4 regions of the Streptomyces sp. NPDC031670 genome follow, and region 3 is predicted to be linked to each of the others. Evidence: riboswitches for the same ligand, from Rfam matches in the RefSeq annotation. Region 3 holds a riboswitch; each other region holds the start of a gene.
What was found. Region 3 has a riboswitch for cyclic di-AMP ahead of ACZ5ID_RS21475 (transglycosylase family protein). Riboswitches for the same ligand answer to the same signal wherever they lie in the genome.
Positions count from the first base shown of each region.

Region 1: linked by a shared signal. The riboswitch ahead of ACZ5ID_RS19740 (M23 family metallopeptidase) and the one ahead of ACZ5ID_RS21475 (transglycosylase family protein) in region 3 are both predicted to bind cyclic di-AMP.
Region 2: linked by a shared signal. The riboswitch ahead of ACZ5ID_RS07050 (M23 family metallopeptidase) and the one ahead of ACZ5ID_RS21475 (transglycosylase family protein) in region 3 are both predicted to bind cyclic di-AMP.
Region 4: linked by a shared signal. The riboswitch ahead of ACZ5ID_RS00755 (M23 family metallopeptidase) and the one ahead of ACZ5ID_RS21475 (transglycosylase family protein) in region 3 are both predicted to bind cyclic di-AMP.

Region 1 covers NZ_JBVILC010000009.1:313,172-317,609, forward strand. Annotated here, with positions in the region: gene ACZ5ID_RS19730 (NAD-dependent epimerase/dehydratase family protein) at 1-379, shown strand, start outside; gene ACZ5ID_RS19735 (SGNH/GDSL hydrolase family protein) at 458-1,249, opposite strand; gene ACZ5ID_RS19740 (M23 family metallopeptidase) at 1,389-2,312, opposite strand; cyclic di-AMP (ydaO/yuaA leader) riboswitch at 2,317-2,483, opposite strand; gene ACZ5ID_RS19745 (alpha-galactosidase) at 2,871-4,438, opposite strand, start outside.
Region 2 covers NZ_JBVILC010000002.1:649,642-654,079, reverse strand. Annotated here, with positions in the region: gene ACZ5ID_RS07060 (PrsW family intramembrane metalloprotease) at 1-487, shown strand, start outside; gene ACZ5ID_RS07055 (aldo/keto reductase) at 491-1,435, opposite strand; gene ACZ5ID_RS07050 (M23 family metallopeptidase) at 1,502-2,593, opposite strand; cyclic di-AMP (ydaO/yuaA leader) riboswitch at 2,603-2,784, opposite strand; gene ACZ5ID_RS07045 (PP2C family protein-serine/threonine phosphatase) at 2,940-4,142, opposite strand; gene ACZ5ID_RS07040 (hypothetical protein) at 4,205-4,438, opposite strand, start outside.
Region 3 covers NZ_JBVILC010000011.1:89,473-93,910, reverse strand. Annotated here, with positions in the region: gene ACZ5ID_RS21485 (cytochrome P450 family protein) at 1-1,175, shown strand, start outside; gene ACZ5ID_RS21480 (transglycosylase family protein) at 1,308-2,303, shown strand; cyclic di-AMP (ydaO/yuaA leader) riboswitch at 2,623-2,759, shown strand; gene ACZ5ID_RS21475 (transglycosylase family protein) at 2,762-3,442, shown strand; gene eno (phosphopyruvate hydratase) at 3,903-4,438, shown strand, end outside.
Region 4 covers NZ_JBVILC010000001.1:171,248-175,685, reverse strand. Annotated here, with positions in the region: gene ACZ5ID_RS00770 (bifunctional acetate--CoA ligase family protein/GNAT family N-acetyltransferase) at 1-229, opposite strand, end outside; gene ACZ5ID_RS00765 (HPr family phosphocarrier protein) at 405-686, shown strand; gene ACZ5ID_RS00760 (GntR family transcriptional regulator) at 941-1,618, opposite strand; gene ACZ5ID_RS00755 (M23 family metallopeptidase) at 1,824-2,594, opposite strand; cyclic di-AMP (ydaO/yuaA leader) riboswitch at 2,607-2,768, opposite strand; gene ACZ5ID_RS00750 (M16 family metallopeptidase) at 2,983-4,350, opposite strand; gene ACZ5ID_RS00745 (M16 family metallopeptidase) at 4,368-4,438, opposite strand, start outside.

The DNA.
Region 1 (4,438 bases), on a different contig from region 3:
CTTCGGGCTCTGCGGGCCCTACAACCTGGTCTGCCCGCCGGACCACACCACCATGGGCGAGCTGCTGGAGGCGTGTGCGCGGGTCACCGGCGGCGGCGCGGAGCTGCGCTGGACGGACCCCGAACCGATCCTGGCCGCCGGGGTCGAGCCGTGGAACCAGCTGCCGGTGTGGATTCCGCCGGGCGAGCTGCACGACACGATGCACGGCTCGAACGTGTGGAAGGCCGTGCTCTCGGGGCTGAACTGCCGGCCCGTCGAGGAGACGGTCGCCGACACCTGGGCCTGGCTGGCCTCGCTCGGCGGCGAGGCGCCGCAGCGGCCGGACCGCCCCCGGGTCGGACTGGACCCGGAGACGGAGCGGAAGCTGCTGCACGGCTGAGCCGTGCGGGCGCCGGCCCCTGGGACGGTCCGTCAGTGCTGCCGCCGGTCCTTGGGGGACCAGCGGCCTGATGGACTGTCAGAGGGGCAGCAGGTCGGGGCGCTTGGGCTCCACGTGGTCGCCCGAGCTCTCACCCCGCAGCCGTCGCCCGATCCACGGCGCCAGATGCTCGCGCGCCCACTGGATGTCGTCGCGCCGCACCTCCAGCGTGCCGCGCGGCGGCTGCGGGGGCCACGGCTGGTCCGGGTCGGCCGGCACCGCGAGCCCCAGCACCTGGGCGGCGCGCAGCGCGACCCGGGTGTGCCCCTCGGCCGACAGATGCAGCCGGTCGACGTCCCACGCCCGCCTGTCCTGGACGGACTTCAGCGACCACAGGTCGAGCACCGGGCACCCGTAGCGGTCGGCGATGGAGCGCACATGCGCGGTGTACGTCGCCACCTTGCCGCGCAGGTGCTTGAAGACCGGCACCCCGCGCGTGTCGAACCCGGTGGTCACCATCACCGTGGGAATCGTGCTCTTCAGGTCCGCGACCGCGCGCTCGAAGCGCTCGGCCACGTCGTCCGGGTCACTGCCCGGCCGGATGATGTCGTTGCCCCCCGCGCAGAAGGTCACCAGGTCGGGTTTGAGCTCCTTGGCCCGTGGTACCTGCTCCTCGACGATCTGGTCGAGGAGCCTGCCGCGGACCGCGAGATTGGCATAGCGAAAGGCCCCCTCCGGTCGCTGATCTGCCAGTAGCACGGCGAACCTGTCCGCCCAGCCGACGAACGCCCCGTCCGGGCCGGGGTCGCCGACACCTTCCGTGAAGCTGTCGCCGATCGCCGTGTACGACCCGAACGTACCGCTGTTGAATGATCTCGAATCGTCTGCCACGAGACCATATCTTTCCCTTAACGGTGTGACCTACGCGACCGTAAGGAGGGGTTGACGGTGGGTGATATAGACCACCCGGTCAGTTTCCCCCAGCGGGAATACGCCGAATACCCCCGGCTCACCGGACAGTCCGGGTCGGTCAGAGGGTGGCGCCCTGCTGCCTGAGGTAGGCGATCGGGTCGACGTCCGAGCCGTAGTCGGGCGTGGTGCGGATCTCGAAGTGCAGGTGCGGGCCGGTGACGTTGCCGGTGGCACCGGAGAGTCCGAGCTGCTGGCCCGCGGTCACGCTCTGCCCGGCCGAGACGGAGAGCTGCGAGAGGTGGGCGTACTGGGAGTACATGCCGTCCGCGTGCCGGATGACGACCTGGTTGCCGTAGGCGCCGCCCCACCCGGCCGAGACGACCGTACCCGCGCCGACCGCCTTGACCGTGGTGCCGGTCTCGGCCGCGAAGTCGACGCCCGTGTGGTAGCCGCTGGACCACATGGATCCGGCCATGCGGTACGGGGTGCCGATGCTCACGCTGTCGAGGGGCGCGCGGAAACCGGCGGAGGAACCCTGGTCCGCGGTGGTGGAGGCGTGGATGGCCGGGGCGGGCGAAGAGGGCGCCGGGGTGCGGGTCTGGGGGGCCGTCGTCTTCGTGCCGGACTCGTGCGTGCTCGCCGTGCCGGAGCCGTGCGGCGCGCCCGTCTTGGCCTTGGCACCGAGGACCAGCTTCATGCCCGGGCGGATCAGCGCCGGGTCGGAGCCGATGACCTCGCGGTTGTCCCGGTAGAGCCGCTGCCAGCCACCGAGCCGGTGGTCCTCGGCGATCCGCGAGAGGCAGTCGCCGCTCTTGACCTTGTACGTGGTCGGCGCGGCCTGGGGCGCGGCGGCGGCGAGGGTCCCGGCGCTGCGGGTGGCCTGCTGGGGAGCGGTGGCGGGCGCGGCGGTCTGCACCGCGGCGTGCGCTCCGGTGGCACCGAGCAGGGGGATGGCGAGTGCGGCGCCACCCGTACCGGCGGCGACCATGCCCCGGGATATCGGGCTGGACTTGGGACGGCGGTGCTTACCCTTCGCGGGCATGGCGAATTCCTCTCCGGCGCCTGCGAGGTGAGCTGTCGGGTTCGGGCTGGAGCTGCCCGGCCGGGGCACCGGTCATGGTGCTTCGGCTTCACCCCGAGCCGTGCCGGAATTCCGGACGGCGCTTACCTGGGTCCCCCGCTCCTGCCACGCGTGGATGGGTGCGGATTCCGAGCGGTGGCAGGATTCGGCGGTCCACCCGGATTGCGGTGACGGTAAGCGAGCCCGGCGGGCCACGACAAGTGCCGATTTCCTCTCGGCATTCCCGGCCGGGAATTCACACCGGAATTGCGGTCACCCTGCGTGGACCCGCATTCCCAACAGGCCCGGCCGGGCGGGGGAATTCATCGGCGCCCGCCACCACGGAACGTCACGGATATGACGCTGCTCACGGGCAACCTCCCCTTCTCGCCGAGGAGATGGACATGGTCCATCAAATCGCCCAATCCGGACGAACGTTCCACCCACTTCAACCCTCTCGCCCCCTATCGCACATGCTGTCCGTTTTCAGCACATACACGCGAATAGGGGTCTTTACCTTGCTCGCCGCGGGGGCCCTCCTCACCCGCGACCCGCGCCCACCCGCCGGAAGCGGAACAGCGCCGCGTCAAGATCCCCCCGGAGTCCGGTGTCCAGGCCCCGGTGCAGCAGGAGCGCCCCCCTGTGCACGGCACCGGTGTCCAGGCACCGGTAGGCCGCCGCCGGGTCCAGCGCGCGCAGCCGCACGGCCGGGGGCCGCTCCCCGTGGTGCTGGGCCTGGAGGTGGGCCAGGACGACGGTGTCGTCGCCGCGCACGTACTGGACGGCGCTCAGCCCGCCGTCCGGGGGCCGCAGCCGGTACTGCTCCCCCAGCTGCACCACCGGCCGGATCTCCTTGTAGAGATCCACCCACCCGCGCGCCTCGGCCAGTTCGTCCTCGCTCCACCGCGCGAGGTCCCCGCCGATGCCGAGCACCCCGGCCATGGCGCTCAGGAAGCGGAAGCGCAGGCTGCTGCGGCGGCCGTTGAGCAGGGTGTTGGGGCTGTCGGTGACCCAGGCGGCCATCACCCGGGCCGGGTGCAGCTGGCTGAAGCCGTGCTGGATGGCGAGCCGGTCCAGCGGGTCGGTGTTGTCGGAGGTCCACACCTGGTCGGTACGGGAGAGAATGCCGAGGTCGATCCGGCCGCCGCCGCCCGAGCAGGACTCGAAGTCGACCGCCGGGTGGGCCGTCCGCAGCCGGTCGAGGAGTCCGTACAGCGCGCGTACGTGATCGATCCAGAGCCGCTGCGGATATGCCTCGCCCGGCCAGCCCGCGTCGCTGAAGCAGCGGTTGAAGTCCCACTTCACATAGTCGACGGGCACCTCGGTGAGCAGCCCGTCCAGCCGCTCCCAGAGGTACTCCTGGACGTCCGGGCGGGCGAGGTTGAGGACGAGCTGATTGCGGAACTCGGTGCGCCGCCGGCCGCTGTGGTGCTGCACCCACTCCGGACGCGCCCGGTACAGCGCGCTGTCGGGGTTGACCATCTCCGGCTCGACCCAGATCCCGAACCGCATGCCCAGCGCGTGCACGTCGTCCGCGAGCGGCTTCAGCCCGCGGGGGAAGCGGCCGGGGTCGGGCGTCCAGTCGCCGAGCCCGGCCGCGTCGTGGGCGCGGCCGGTGAACCAGCCGTCGTCCACGACGAACAGCTCCACACCCAGGCCGGCCGCCCGGTGCGCCAGCGCCCGCTGCTGCTCCTCCCCGATGTCGAACCCGGTGGCCTCCCAGGAGTTGAAGAGCACCGGCCGTACCCGCTCGGCGTCCGGGATCACCCGCGCGAGCTGCCAGGCGTGCCACTCCCTGCTGGCCCCGCCGAAGCCGTCCGGGCTCCACAGGGCGGCGAAGACCGGGGTGGTGTACGAGTCGCCGGGCGCCAGGGACAGGAGCCCGGAGTCGTCGTGCCCGGCGCCGCCGCTGATCTGCACCCGGCCTTCCGGCAGGTGCTGGACGGCGATGCGCCAGGACCCGGACCAGCCGAGGGCGCATCCGTAGACCTCGCCGGTCTCCTCGGTGGCGCCGTCGGCGTCCAGGGCGACCCAGGGCAGGTGCTGGTGGCCGGTGTGGCCGCGGCGGCTGCCGAGGACCTTCTCACCCGGGGTGAGCGGGGCCCGGA
Region 2 (4,438 bases), on a different contig from region 3:
CTCCTCGATGCGGGCCCGTTCGATGGCCCGCGACTTCGCCCACCGCACCTTCGGGGGCAAGCGGGCGGCGCGGACGGTCGCGGAGTACGAGGCGTTCGCGACGGCCCTGGCGTTCCTGCGCCGCCGGGCCCGCCGCTCCGAGGCCGGGCCGGACTTCACCGCCCGCGAGCAGGAGCTGCTGCACCACCTGTGGGCCCGCCGGGAGGTGGCCGGCCCCGCGCTGCTGTACGCGGCGGGCGCGGCGGGCCGCATCTGGATCCCGCAGCAGCCCTACCCGTACGGCCACCAGGCGGCCTCCTACGGAAACCAGCACCCGTACGGCCACGGCCAGTCCCCGTACGGGCAGGGTCAGCCCCCGTACGGGCAGGGCCAGACCCCCTACGGCAACCAGGCCGCCCCGTACGGCCAAGGCCAGAACCCGTACGGCGACCAGCCCCCGTACGGCTACGGCCAGGCCCCCTCCCCCTACGACCCCTACCGGCGCTGAGCCCTACGCCGAGGCGGTCTTCAGCTCGCTGAGCTCCGCGTCCGTGAGCTCCAGGTCCGCGACCGCGAGGAGCGCGGGCAGCTGCTCGACGGTCCGGGCCGAGGCGATCGGGGCGACCACGGTCGGCTGCGCGGCGAGCCAGGCGAGCGCCACGCTCGCGGGCTCGGCGTCGTGCGCCCGCGCGACCCGGTCGAGCGCGGCCAGCACCTTCACGCCCCGCTCGGTGTCCAGGTGCTTGGCGGCGCCCCCGGCCCGCGGGCTGTCCACGACCTGGCCGGGGCGGTACTTGCCGGTGAGGAAGCCGGCGGCGAGCGAGAAGTACGGGACGGCGGCCAGGCCCGAGCGGCCGGCGGTGTCCTGGAGCGTGCCCTCGTAGGTGCCGCGCGAGACCAGGTTGTAGTGCGGCTGGAGGGCGACGTACTTGGTCAGGCCCTCGCGGTCGGAGAAGTCCAGGGAGTCCTGGAGCCGCTCGGGGGAAATGTTGGAGGCGGCGACCGCACGCACCTTGCCGTCCTTCACCAGCTGGTCGAGGGCGGTGACGATCTCCTCGACGGGGACGGACTCGTCGTCGAAGTGCGTGTAGTACAGGTCGATGTAGTCGGTGCCGAGGCGGCGCAGCGACTCCTCGGCGGCGGCCTTGACGGTGGGGGCCGCGAGGCCCTTGAACGCGGGGTGCCCGCCGCCCTTGGTGGCGAGCACGACGTCCTCGCGGTTGCCGCGCGCCGCCAGCCACCGGCCGATGATCCGCTCGGACTCGCCGCCCTCGTTGCCCGGCGCCCACGCGGAGTACACGTCGGCGGTGTCCACGAAGTTGCCGCCCGCCTCGGTGTACGCGTCGAGCACCGCGAACGAGGCGGCCTCGTCGGCGGTCCAGCCGAAGACGTTGCCGCCCAGGGCGAGCGGGAAGACGGACAGGTCGGAGGAGCCGAGCGGGCGCAGAGAGGTCATGGAGGGTGAACGGAGCGGCGGGGCACGGCTATTCCGCACCCCCGCAACCCCCGGGCCGCGCGCGGGTCAGGGGGTGAGGCCCTTGGACCGCAGCCACGTCATCGGGTCGACGCCGGTGCCGTCCGGGGTGTGCACCTCCAGGTGCAGATGCGGGCCCGTCACATTGCCGGTGGCGCCGACGCGGCCGATCGTCTCGCCCGTCGTCACCTTCTGCCCGGCGCTGACCGCGATGGAGGACTGGTGGCAGTACCAGAGCTCCGAGCCGTCCTCCAGCTCGACGACCGTGCGGTAGCCGTACGAGCCGGACCAGCCCGCGGACTTGACCGTGCCGCCGTGGACCGCCTTGAGGGGGGTGCCGGTGGGGGCGGCGAAGTCGAGGCCGGTGTGGTGGCCGGAGGACCACATCGAGCCGGCCTCGCCGAAGGTGGAGGTGATCGTGTACGAGGCGACCGGGAGCGAGTAGCTCTTGGCGAGCTCGGCCAGCCGCTCCTCCTCGGCCTTCTTCGCGGCGGCCTCCTCGGCGGCCTTCTTCGCCGCCTCGGCCTTCTGCCGGGCGGCGCTCTGCGCGGACTTCGCCTCGGCCGCCGCCTGCTGCGCCGCGGTCTTCTCGGCGGCTGCCCTCGCCTCGGCCTCGGCGTTGTTCTGCTGCTGCTCGGCCTGCTGGAGGATGCGGGCGCGCAGGGCCTCACCGGCGCCCGTGGCGCCCTGTTCGGCGGCGGCCCGGGAGACGCCCGCCATGGTGAGGGGCGCGTCGGCGACGGATCTGTCGGCCCGGGCGGCCGGAGAGGCGTCGCCGGTGTCGTCGCCCGTGTCGTCGCCCGCGATGTCGGCGATCAGTGCGCCGACGCCCGGCAGGGACTTCACATCGGGGAGATTGTCCGCGACGGAGTCGGGCAGGGATATGGAGACCGGCGGCTTGGTCTGCGCACTGGCCATGCCGCCCGCGCCGACGGCCGCGATGACGCCGACGCCGAGGACGGTGGAGCTGCGGGCGAGGCCGCCGCGCTGCTTGATGACGCGGTGCCGGCCGCGCACCGAGGCCACGGACTCCTCCGTGGGGTTCCACTCCTCCCACACGCCGGTGTCGCTGGGCGCGGTCCCGTACGGGGTGACGGGGGGAAGCGGCGGGGTGCCGAGGGCAGGCTCGTTGGACGCCACGGGGGCGCTCCTTTCCTTCCTTCTCGCCTACCGGGTCAGCGGTGGGGGGTCCCCCCTGCTCCTTGAGAGCTTGGGGGAGGATTCGGAGCAGGAAGGTCTCCTACGGGCACCTTTTCGACGGTACGAAGGTGCTCGATTCACCCCAGGTGGTGGTTCCCCGGTTCCCTTGCGGAATTCGGCGCGTGCGCACGGTGCCGCCTCTACGACGGCTGGGACGACCGCGCTGCGTTATCGAACGTTAATAGACAGGCGGACCGGATTCCAAGCCGTTCCGGGCAATCGCCCGGGACAGCCGCTGATGGTGCGTCAATTCCGGTGCGTAAGGACGCCGTTCGGCCACGGACGGTCACGGCACCACCGGCATCGTCCGCCGCCGCTCCGGCTGCCCCGCCGCGGGCCGCCCGACCGCCAGCAGCGCCATGTCGTCGTTCGCGCCCCCGCCCGTATGTCTGCGCACATCGTCGACGAGCGCGTCCAGGACCTGTTCCGGCCCCGGGAAGATCCGGCCGCGCAGCCGCTCGTGCGGGTCGTAGAAGACCCCGGGCGGCTCCACCGAACGCGCCTCGGAGAGGCCGTCCGTGTAGAGGAGCAGCGTCGCCCCGAGCGGGAAGGGGTAGGTGTCCGCCCGGTCCGGCCACACCCCGAGCTCCGCCATCCCCAGCGGCAGCGCGGGGTCGGACGGGGTGAGCGCGTCGAGCGCCCCGTCGGCGTGGAGGAGCAGCGGTTCGGGGTGGCCCCGGTTCACCAGCCGTACGGTCGTGGCGCCGTGCGGGATCTCGGCGAGCACGGCCGTGGTGAACCCCTCGAAGGCGTCCAGACCGTCGCGCCGGGTGCCCTCGCGGGTCAGCGCGCGCTCCAGCCGCCCGGCCACCGCCTCCAGCGTCGTCTCCTGCTCGGCCGCCTCCCGGAACGCCCCGATCACCACGGCCACCGCCTCGACCGCCTCCAGCCCCTTGCCCCGGACGTCCCCGACGACCAGGCGCACCCCGTACGGCGTGTCCTGGACGGCGAAGAGGTCCCCGCCGATGAACGCCCCGGCCTGGGCCGCCTCGTACCGCGCGGCCACCTGGAGGCCGCCGATCCGCGCGGCGGGCCTGGGCAGGACGGCGCGCTGGGCGGTCTCCGCGATGACCCGCGCCGAGGCCAGGCGTTCGCCGCTGCGGCGCAGCATGCGGTTGGTGAGCAGGGCCAGGGCGCCGACGGTGGTGACGGTGAACAGTTCGCTGACCGCCTCCCCGGTGCTGGGGATGTCGTGGAGGTACTCGGTGAGCAGCACCGCCCCGACCGCGGAGGTGCTCGCGACGGCGGTGCCGAGGGGGCCGAAGAAGGGGGCCGCGATCAGCGGGGCCGCGGCGAACAGGGCCGCCGCGGTCAGATCGGGCGGGGTCGCCACGTCGAGGACGACCCCGGCAACGAGCAGCAGCGCGGGCAGGGCACGCACCAGGGCCGGGCGCCGGGAGCCCTCCCGGCCGCCGCCGTCCGATCGCTGCCGCACCCGTGGTCTCCCGCCCGTCCGCAGGCCGCCGGCGTTCCCGCGCGCCCCACTCAGGGTGCCGGGCCCGGCGGCCCGCCGCGAACGCTCCTCGGCCAACCGGGTGCGCCGCGCGCCCCTCAGTGCCGGTCGGCGCCCGTGCCGATCAGCCGCGCCCGGCAGCGGCGGGGCCCGGGCCGGCCGTGGACGCAGGCCCCCCGGGCGTGGCGCCGGACCGCCGGACCGCCGGGCACGGCGGCGGCGGCGCCCCTGGCGTGCGAGGGCGCGGAGATCCAGGGCGCGACAGGAGACAGGGGCCGTGACAGCGGCAGGGAGAGGCACATCAGCAGCGCGCACAGGGCGAGGAACAGCGG
Region 3 (4,438 bases):
CGCCCGTGCACCGCACCACGCTGCCCAGCGGGGTCGAGGCATGGCTGGTGACGCGGTACGCGGACGCCCGGCAGGCCCTCGCCGACCAGCGGCTCTCCAAGAACCCGGCGCACCACGACGAGCCCGCGCACGCCCGGGGCAGAACGGGCATCCCGGGCGAGCGCAAGGCCGAGCTGATGACGCATCTGCTCAACATCGACCCGCCGGACCACACCCGGCTGCGGCGGCTGGTCTCGAAGGCGTTCACTCCCCGTACGGTCGCCGAATTCGCGCCCCGCGTGCAGGAGTTGACGGACACCCTCATCGACCGGTTCGCGGCCGGCGGCGAGGCCGACCTCATCCACGAGTTCGCCTTCCCGCTGCCCATCTACGCCATCTGCGACCTGCTGGGCGTACCGCGCGAGGACCAGGACGACTTCCGGGACTGGGCCGGGATGATGATCCGGCACGGCAAGGGCCCGCGCGGGGGCGTGGCCCGCTCGGTGAAGAAGATGCGCGGCTACCTCCTCGAACTCATCCACCGCAAGAGGGAGGACCCGGGCGAGGACCTCATCTCCGGCCTCATCCGCGCCAGCGACCACGGCGAGCACCTCACCGAGAACGAGGCCGCGGCGATGGCCTTCATCCTGCTGTTCGCCGGGTTCGAGACGACCGTCAACCTCATCGGCAACGGGATGTACGCCCTGCTGCGCGATCCCGGGCAGCGCGAACGGCTGCAGAGCTCGCTCGCGGCCGGGGAGTCGGAGCTGCTGGACACCGGCATCGAGGAACTGCTGCGCTACGACGGGCCCGTGGAGATGGCCACCTGGCGCTTCGCCACCCGGCCGCTGACGATCGGGGGCCAGGACATCGCCGCGGGCGACCCGGTGCTGGTCGTCCTCGCCGCCGCCGACCGCGATCCCGACCGCTTCCCCGACCCGGACACGCTCGACCTGGGCCGGCGCGACAACCAGCACCTCGGCTACGGCCACGGCATCCACTACTGCCTGGGCGCGCCCCTGGCCAGACTGGAGGCGAGGACCGCGCTGGCCACCTTGCTGCGGCGCCTTCCTGACCTGCGGCTGGCGGCGGATCCTGCCGATTTGCGCTGGCGGGGCGGGCTGATCATGCGCGGACTGCGCACCCTTCCGGTCGCGTTCACACCCACCAGAACTGACGGTTCGTCAAAACTGTGACTTTGGCGTTATCGCGGGTGCATCGACTTGTGACAAGCGTTCGAGTACGGCTACGTTCACCCCTCGACTCGCCAAACCAGGCGCAACGCCCGGCCCGGCAGTCACAGACGTAGTCACACGGAAGGCCACAGCATGCGCTCCGGGAACGGACGGCACCGCCGCCCCCGCCAGGCTCCCGCACTCGTCGTCGCGGCGGGGGTGACCGGCTCGGCCCTCGCCCTTCCGCTCTTCGCGGCGAGCGGCGCGAGCGCCGCGACCGCGTCCACCTGGGACAGCGTGGCGGAGTGCGAGAGCGGCGGCGCGTGGAGCGCCGACTTCGGCAACGGACTGTACGGCGGGCTCCAGTTCTCCCAGGAGACCTGGCAGAACTACGGCGGCACGGCGTACGCCGAGCGGGCCGACCTGGCCAGCCGGGCGCAGCAGATAGCGGTCGCCGAGAAGGTGCTCGCGGCGAAGGGCCCGAAGGCCTTCACCAGCTGCTCGGGGGTCTCCGGGCTCACCGCGGGCGGCGGCGCGCCGGCCGTCGACCCGGGCGCCTCGCCCTCGCCGTACGTCCCCTCCGAGGAGGGGGCCGCGACCCCGGACACCACGGCCACGCCGTCGGCGCCCGCCAAGAAGCCGCCGGCGTCCACCACGCCGTCCCCGTCGACCTCCACCGCTCCCAAGCGGTCCACGACGCCCTCGGCGTCCTCGGCGCCGTCCACGGGCGCGAGCGGCCGGCCCGGCTCCGCCGACGCGGGCGTCCCGGCCGGGACCGCCGGCGCGGGCACCGGTTCCGCCTCTGGCGGCAAGCACCGCGGCACCCCGGACCCGGCCGAGACCGGCACCCCCGCGACCACCGAGCCGGGCAATACGGACAACACGCATGAAGCGGGGCGTCACGCCTCGCGAGGTGACGCCGCGTCACGCGAGTCGGGCGATGTGCTGGCCGCCGAGGGCGACTACACCGTCCGCCCCGGCGACAACCTGTGGGACATCTCGCGCTCGCACAAGGTCGAGGGCGGCTGGTCCGCGCTCTACAAGGCGAACGAGAAGACGATCGGCGCCGACCCGAACCTCATCCTGCCTGGCCAGAACCTTGATCTGAACCCGGCGAAGACGGACAACCCGGCCCCGGCCAAGGGGTAGTTCAGGGGCCTATGTCCACTTCTGTGCAAGTGAGACAAGGGTCTCTTTCCGTCAACTGCCCTGTCCCGTCCGTCCGGTACGGGCGTTACGCCCCCGACCTGCGGAAACGGCGGTTACGGAAGAGCCGGGAGGGGCGATTTCTCCCTGATGTGCCCCTTTGAACATCAGGGGTTGGTGTGTTTACGGTCGAAGCGCTCGTCACCACGGGCCCCTTCGACCGGAAACGCCGAATCCTGCCGCCGGTCGCGGGGAACAGTCGACGCTCGATGCGCCGTAGGCAGGAGCGGGGGACCCAAGGTAAGCGCCGGGCCCGGCCGTTGAGGGACGTACGCCATACGGCGAGACGTACGAAGCGGCGGGGAACGGCTTGGGGTGAAGACGCGCCACTGGGCGCGGCCGGGCCACTCACTCGCCCGAACCCGACAGCTCACCTCGCAGGCGTCGGTGAGGAGAACTCCATGCTGCTTTCCGGCAAGGGCAAGCACCGCCGCCCGTCCAAGGCCGTCCGAGTCGTCACGCTGGCCGGTGTCACCGGCGCCGCCGTCGCCGCCCCGCTGATGGCCGCCGGCTCCGCCTCCGCCGCCTCCGTCTCCACCTGGGACGCCGTCGCCCAGTGCGAGTCCGGCGGCAACTGGTCCATCAACACCGGCAACGGCTACTACGGCGGTCTGCAGTTCTCGCAGTCCTCCTGGGTCGCGGCGGGCGGCACGCAGTACGCCTCCCGCGCCGACCTGGCCAGCAAGGGCCAGCAGATCGCCACGGCCGAGAAGCTGCTCGCCATGCAGGGGCCGGGTGCCTGGTCCTGCGCCGGTGCGGGCAACCTGACCGCCGGTGGGTCGGCCGCCGACGTCGACACGTCCGGCTCCTCGGCCACGCCGAAGGCCGCGCCGAAGAAGGCCGCGCCCAAGGCGGCGCCCGCCCCGAAGCGCGAGTCGGCCCCCGCCTCGCGCGGCGAGTCCCGTCCGGCGCCGGTCAGGACCGGCGACGGCGAGTACAAGGTGAAGGCTGGGGACACCCTGGGCTCCATCGCCTCGGCGCACGGCGTCAAGGGCGGCTGGGAGAAGCTGTTCGAGCTGAACAAGGACGTCGTCAAGGACGCGAACCTGATCTACGTGAACCAGCAGCTGCACCTGAGCTAGCCCGACCCGCGGCCCGTAGGTGGCTGAGCGAGCGGTTCCCCGCGCCCCCGAGTACCCAGGGGCGCGGGGAACTGCGCGCCAAGCCAAGGCCGGTCGGCAGACAAAGGCGCACCCCCGGCCCCCCAAAGGGGCGCGGGGAACTGCGCGACCAGCCCCCACCGGGCCGCAGACGGATCCGCACCGCACCCCGCAGGGCCCCGCACCGCACCCCGCAGAGCCCCGCAGGCCCCCCACTCAGCTGACAGCTGAACCGGGGCCCCGGGGGGGCGAACCCCCGGGCAAGGACCCCGCCCCGCACCACACACGGGGCGGGGCTTTGTTTCGTTCGGGAACATTTTGCCCCCCGTTTCGTCCCACGGGCCGGTCGGTCGGCTGGTGGATGCCCCGGAGCCGGTTAGGCTCAGGGGTGCCGGACCAAGCGGCCCGGCGTTTCCGCGTCACATCCCAGAAGGAGATGCTCGTGCCGTCCATCGACGTCGTCGTAGCCCGGGAAATCCTGGACTCCCGAGGCAACCCCACGGTCGAGGTCGAGGTCGGCCTCGACGACGGCAGCACGGGTCGTGCCGCCGTTCCGTCCGGCGCGTCCACCGGCGCCTTCGAGGCCATCGAGCTCCGCGACGGTGACCCGAACCGCTACCACGGCAAGGGCGTCGAGAAGGCCGTCCTCGCGGTGATCGAGCAGATCGGCCCGGAGCTCGTCGGCTACGACGCCACCGAGCAGCGCCTGATCGACCAGGCGATGTTCGACCTGGACGCCACGGACAACAAGGGCTCGCTCGGCGCCAACGCCATCCTCGGCGTCTCGCTCGCCGTCGCCCACGCCGCCTCCGAGGCCAGCGACCTGCCGCTCTTCCGCTACCTGGGCGGCCCGAACGCGCACCTGCTGCCCGTCCCGATGATGAACATCCTCAACGGTGGGTCGCACGCCGACTCCAACGTCGACATCCAGGAGTTCATGATTGCGCCGATCGGCGCGGAGTCCTTCTCCGAGGCGCT
Region 4 (4,438 bases), on a different contig from region 3:
CGTGATGGGTGAAGCGGTGCACGTCCTTGGCGGAGAGCCGGGGGTAGGGCGCGAAGAAGCGGTAGTACTTGGACTCGTCCGAGACCTGCTCGTAGAACGAGACGAGCCGCTTCGCGTCGCCCGTGGTGATGGGCCTGATCCGCGCGGTCCCCCCGTCGCGCAGCACGACGTCGGCCTCCCAGTGGGCCGGGTACGCGGGGTCCTGCGTCTTCTCCTGCGGAGCCTGCATACCGGCAGCCTACGGGTCGCGGGGCCGGTTGGGTCGGGTCAAGGTAGGGGGCAGGGTGGAGAGGGTGGCCAGGGCCGAGGGGCCGCCGGATCCGGGCACCGACGTCGGCACGAGCACCGCACAGGACATGAGAGACTGGTCTAGACAACCGTGAGAGATCTCGAAGGGCATCACCATGGCTGAGCGCCGCGTCAATGTCGGCTGGGCCGAGGGCCTGCACGCCCGCCCCGCTTCCCTCTTCGTCCGCGCCGCCACGGCCTCCGGCGTCCCGGTGACGATCGCCAAGGCCGACGGCAACCCGGTCAACGCCGCCTCCATGCTCGCGGTGCTCGGCCTGGGCGCGCAGGGCGGCGAGGAGATCGTGCTGGCCTCCGAGGCGGAGGGCGCCGAGGCGGCTCTGGACCGGCTGGCCAAGCTGGTCGAGGAAGGTCTCGAGGAGCTCCCCGAGACCGTCTGACGGCTGACCGCACCCGGCCGGCCGGACCACCGGCCCCGGAGCGCCGCGTCACCGCACTGCGTGCCACCGCACTTCGCGATCGGAGCCGCGGACCCTGAATTCCGGGTCCGCGGCTCCTTTCCTTTCCCCCCGCGTAGGCTCCGGCTTATTCGCCCAGTGACACGGACCCGCCGCCCCCGCCCCCACTTTCCGGGCTGATTTCGGGCAGCACGGAAGAACCCCGCCGAATCACTTCTTTGTATACGGCGACCTTGTTAAGCACGGACGCTCGCGGTGTTTACTGCATGTTGCGGGATCCTCACGTCCGCCGGACGCCGCAGCCGATGGGCGGAAAACGCGCGCTCGGCGTGGCGGGCGGCCAGCGACCTGGCCCGTTCGGCGTCGCCGCGCGCCAGCGCGTCCACGATCGCCGCGTGCTCCGCCCAGCACTCGGCGGGCAGCGCCGGCCGCTCCACCACGTACATCCAGGCGATCTTGTGTCGCAGCTGGGTGAGCAGCGCGATGAGGCCGGGGCTGCCGGAGGCCTGGGCGAGCGTCTCGTGGAACCAGCCGTCCAGCGAGCGCAGATCCTCGCCCTGGGCCCGCCGGACACGGTCCTGGCCGAGCCTGACCAGCCCGCGCAGCACCTTCAGATGGGCCTCGGTGCGCCGGGCGGCGGCGCGCGAGGCGGCCAGCGGCTCCAGCATGGCGCGCAGTTCGAGCAGGTCGGCCGCCTCCTGCTCGGTCGGCTCGGCGACGCAGGCACCGGCGTGCCGGCGCGTGGTGACGAACCCCTCGGACTCCAGCGTGCGCAGCGCCTCGCGGACCGGGACGCGGGAGACCCCGTACCGCCGTGCGAGCACTTCCTCGGTGAGCCGGCTGCCGCGCGCGAAGAGCCCCGCGACGATGTCGTCGCGGATTGCCGTGCATACCGATTGCGCGGGAATGCGCATGACCGAACCTCCGCCTTAATCCCCGCGAAACGCGGTCGATCGACGCCTGTTCGGCGACTCTATTCCAGCGCCTGTTAATTCCCGGTGACGTGCCGTATGCAATGCATATCTTTTGGCCACCGGCGGGGTACGTGCGCCGGACGGCACGCCGAAGCCCCCGGCGCGACGCGGCGGGGGCTTGCGGTTCGGTGCGGGGACGGCCGGGTCAGACGTTGACGCCGTGCGAGCGCAGGTACGCCATCGGGTCGATGTCCGAGCCGTACGTCGGGGCCGTGCGGGCCTCGAAGTGGAGGTGCGGGCCGGTGGTGTTGCCGGTGTTGCCGGAGAGGGCGATCTGCTGGCCCGGCTCGACGCGCTGGCCGACGTACACCCCGATGGACGAGAGGTGGCCGTACTGCGTGTACGTGCCGTCGTTCATCCGGATCACGATGTTGTTGCCGTAGGCGCCGCCCCAGCCCGCCTCGACGACGGTGCCCAGGCCGACCGCGTGCACCGGGGTGCCCTCGCCCGCGTGGAAGTCGATGCCGGTGTGGCTGCCGGAGGACCAGATCGAGCCGCCGGTCTTGTAGCCGGTGGAGACGTAACCGCCCTCGATCGGGGCGACGAAGGAGTTGAGGCGCTTACGCTCGGCCTCGCGGGCGGCGCGCTCCTTGGCGGCGCGCTCCTCCTTGGCCCTCGCCTCGGCCTTGCGCTTCGCCTCGGCGGCGGCGCGGGCCTTGTCGGCGGCGTGCTTCTGGGCGGCGGCCTGGGCGTCGATCCGGTCGGCGAGGGAGTCACCGATCACGATGGCCTGGGTGATGCCGGTGTCCTCGACCGAGGCGGCGGCGGGCGCCGAGCTGTCGGCGGCCATGGCCGGCGAGGCGAGGGTGCCCACGACTCCGGCGGTGGCGAGGGTGGCGATGCCCGCTATGTTCGCGCTCTTGCGCGACACGGCGCTGGGCCGACGGTGCTTCCCGGTGGCACGGGTGAACGCCATGGAGAGGCGGTTCCTTTCCTTCCATCTCGCCTACCGGGTTAGCTGACGGGTTCGGAGCTGGAAGGTCTCCTACGGGCCCCTCCGCGGGACGGAGGCGTCCGATTCACCCCAGGGACTGAGTGGGTCCCCGGCTCCCCTGGCTCGCGCCAGTTGGGGACTCGGCGATGACTGTCCGGTGCCGCGGCTGCGACGGGTGGTGACGGACAGCCGGACTGACGCTAGACGGCTGATCTTTCAATCACCAAACAGACACGACTTTTTGTTGCGCACGCCACATGACAGACAGGCAACCTCCCCAACAAAACGGGCATAAAGGGGGACCCCGGTGGCCACTCGGCCACCGGGGTCCTCACCCGAATCGTCCGCCCGTCCTCGGCGGACGGCTCAATCAGCCCGCCACGACGGTGACTTCACCGATTCCGAGGGCCTTGACGGGCTCCTCGATCTGCGCCGCGTCTCCGACGAGGACCGTCACCAGACGGTCCACCGGGAAGGCGCTGACGACCGCGGCCGTGGCCTCCACGGTGCCGGTGTCGGCCAGGCGCGCGTACAACTGCGCCTGGAAGTCGTCCGGGAGGTGCTGCTCGACCTGGTCGGCCAGCGTCCCGGCGACGGCGGCGGCCGTCTCGTACTTCAGCGGGGCCACACCCACCAGGTTCTGCACGGCGGTCTCGCGCTCGGCGTCCGTCAGCCCCTCGGCGGCGAGCTTGCGCAGCACCGTCCACAGGTCGTCCAGGGCCGGGCCGGTGTTGGGCGTGTCCACCGAGCCGCTGATGGCGAGCATGGCGGCGCCGGTGCCCTCCGGACCGGAGCGCAGCACCTGGCCGTACGAGCGCACTCCGTAGGTGTAGCCCTTCTCCTCGCGCAGGACGCGGTCCAGGCGGGAGGTGAGCGTGCCGCCCAGGCAGTACGTCCCGAGGACCTGGGCGGGCCAGACGCGGTCGTGGCGGTCCGGACCGATCCGGCCGATCAGGAGCTGCGTCTGGACGGCGCCCGGCCGGTCCACGATGACCACGCGGCCGGTGTCGTCGGCGGTGACCGGCGGCATCGGACGCTCCTCGGCCGGGGTGCCGGTCCAGGCGCCCAGGGTGTCCGCCAGGATGGCGTCCAGGTCGGTGGCGCCCAGATCGCCCACGACCACCGCGGTGGCCGCGGCGGGGCGTACGTACGCCTCGTAGAAGGCCCGTACCGCCGCGGCGTCGATCCGCGCGACGGTCTCCTCGGTGCCCTGGCGCGGGCGGGACATGCGCGCACTGGCCGGGAAGAGCTCCCGGGAGAGCTGCTGGGCGGCGCGGCGCGCCGGGTTGGCCAGCTCGTGCGGGATCTCGTCGAGGCGGTTGCGCACCAGGCGGTCGACCTCGGCGTCGGCGAACGCGGGGGCCCGCAGCGCCTCCGCGAGCAGCCCGAGCGCCTTGGGGAGCCGGGAGACCGGCACCTCCAGGGAGACCCGGACGCCCGGGTGGTCCGCGTGCGCGTCCAGGGTGGCGCCGCAGCGCTCCAGGTCGGCGGCGAACTCCTCGGCGGAGCGCTTGTCGGTGCCCTCGGAGAACGCGCGCGCCATGATCGTGGCGACGCCGTCCAGACCGGCCGGTTCGGCGTCCAGCGGGGCGGCGAGGAAGATCTCGACGGCCACGACCTGCTGGCCGGGGCGGTCGCAGCGCAGCACGGTCAGCCCGTTGGGCAGGGTGGAGCGGCCGGGGGCGGGGAAGGCCCAGGGGCGCGCGGTGCCGGCGGCCGGCTGGGGGTGGAACTGCATGGTCACGCCGGTCTCGCTCACTGCTCTGCTCCCTCTGCGGCGGCCTCGGCCGCCTCGTCTGCTGCCGCGGTGGTCGGCTCGTAGACCA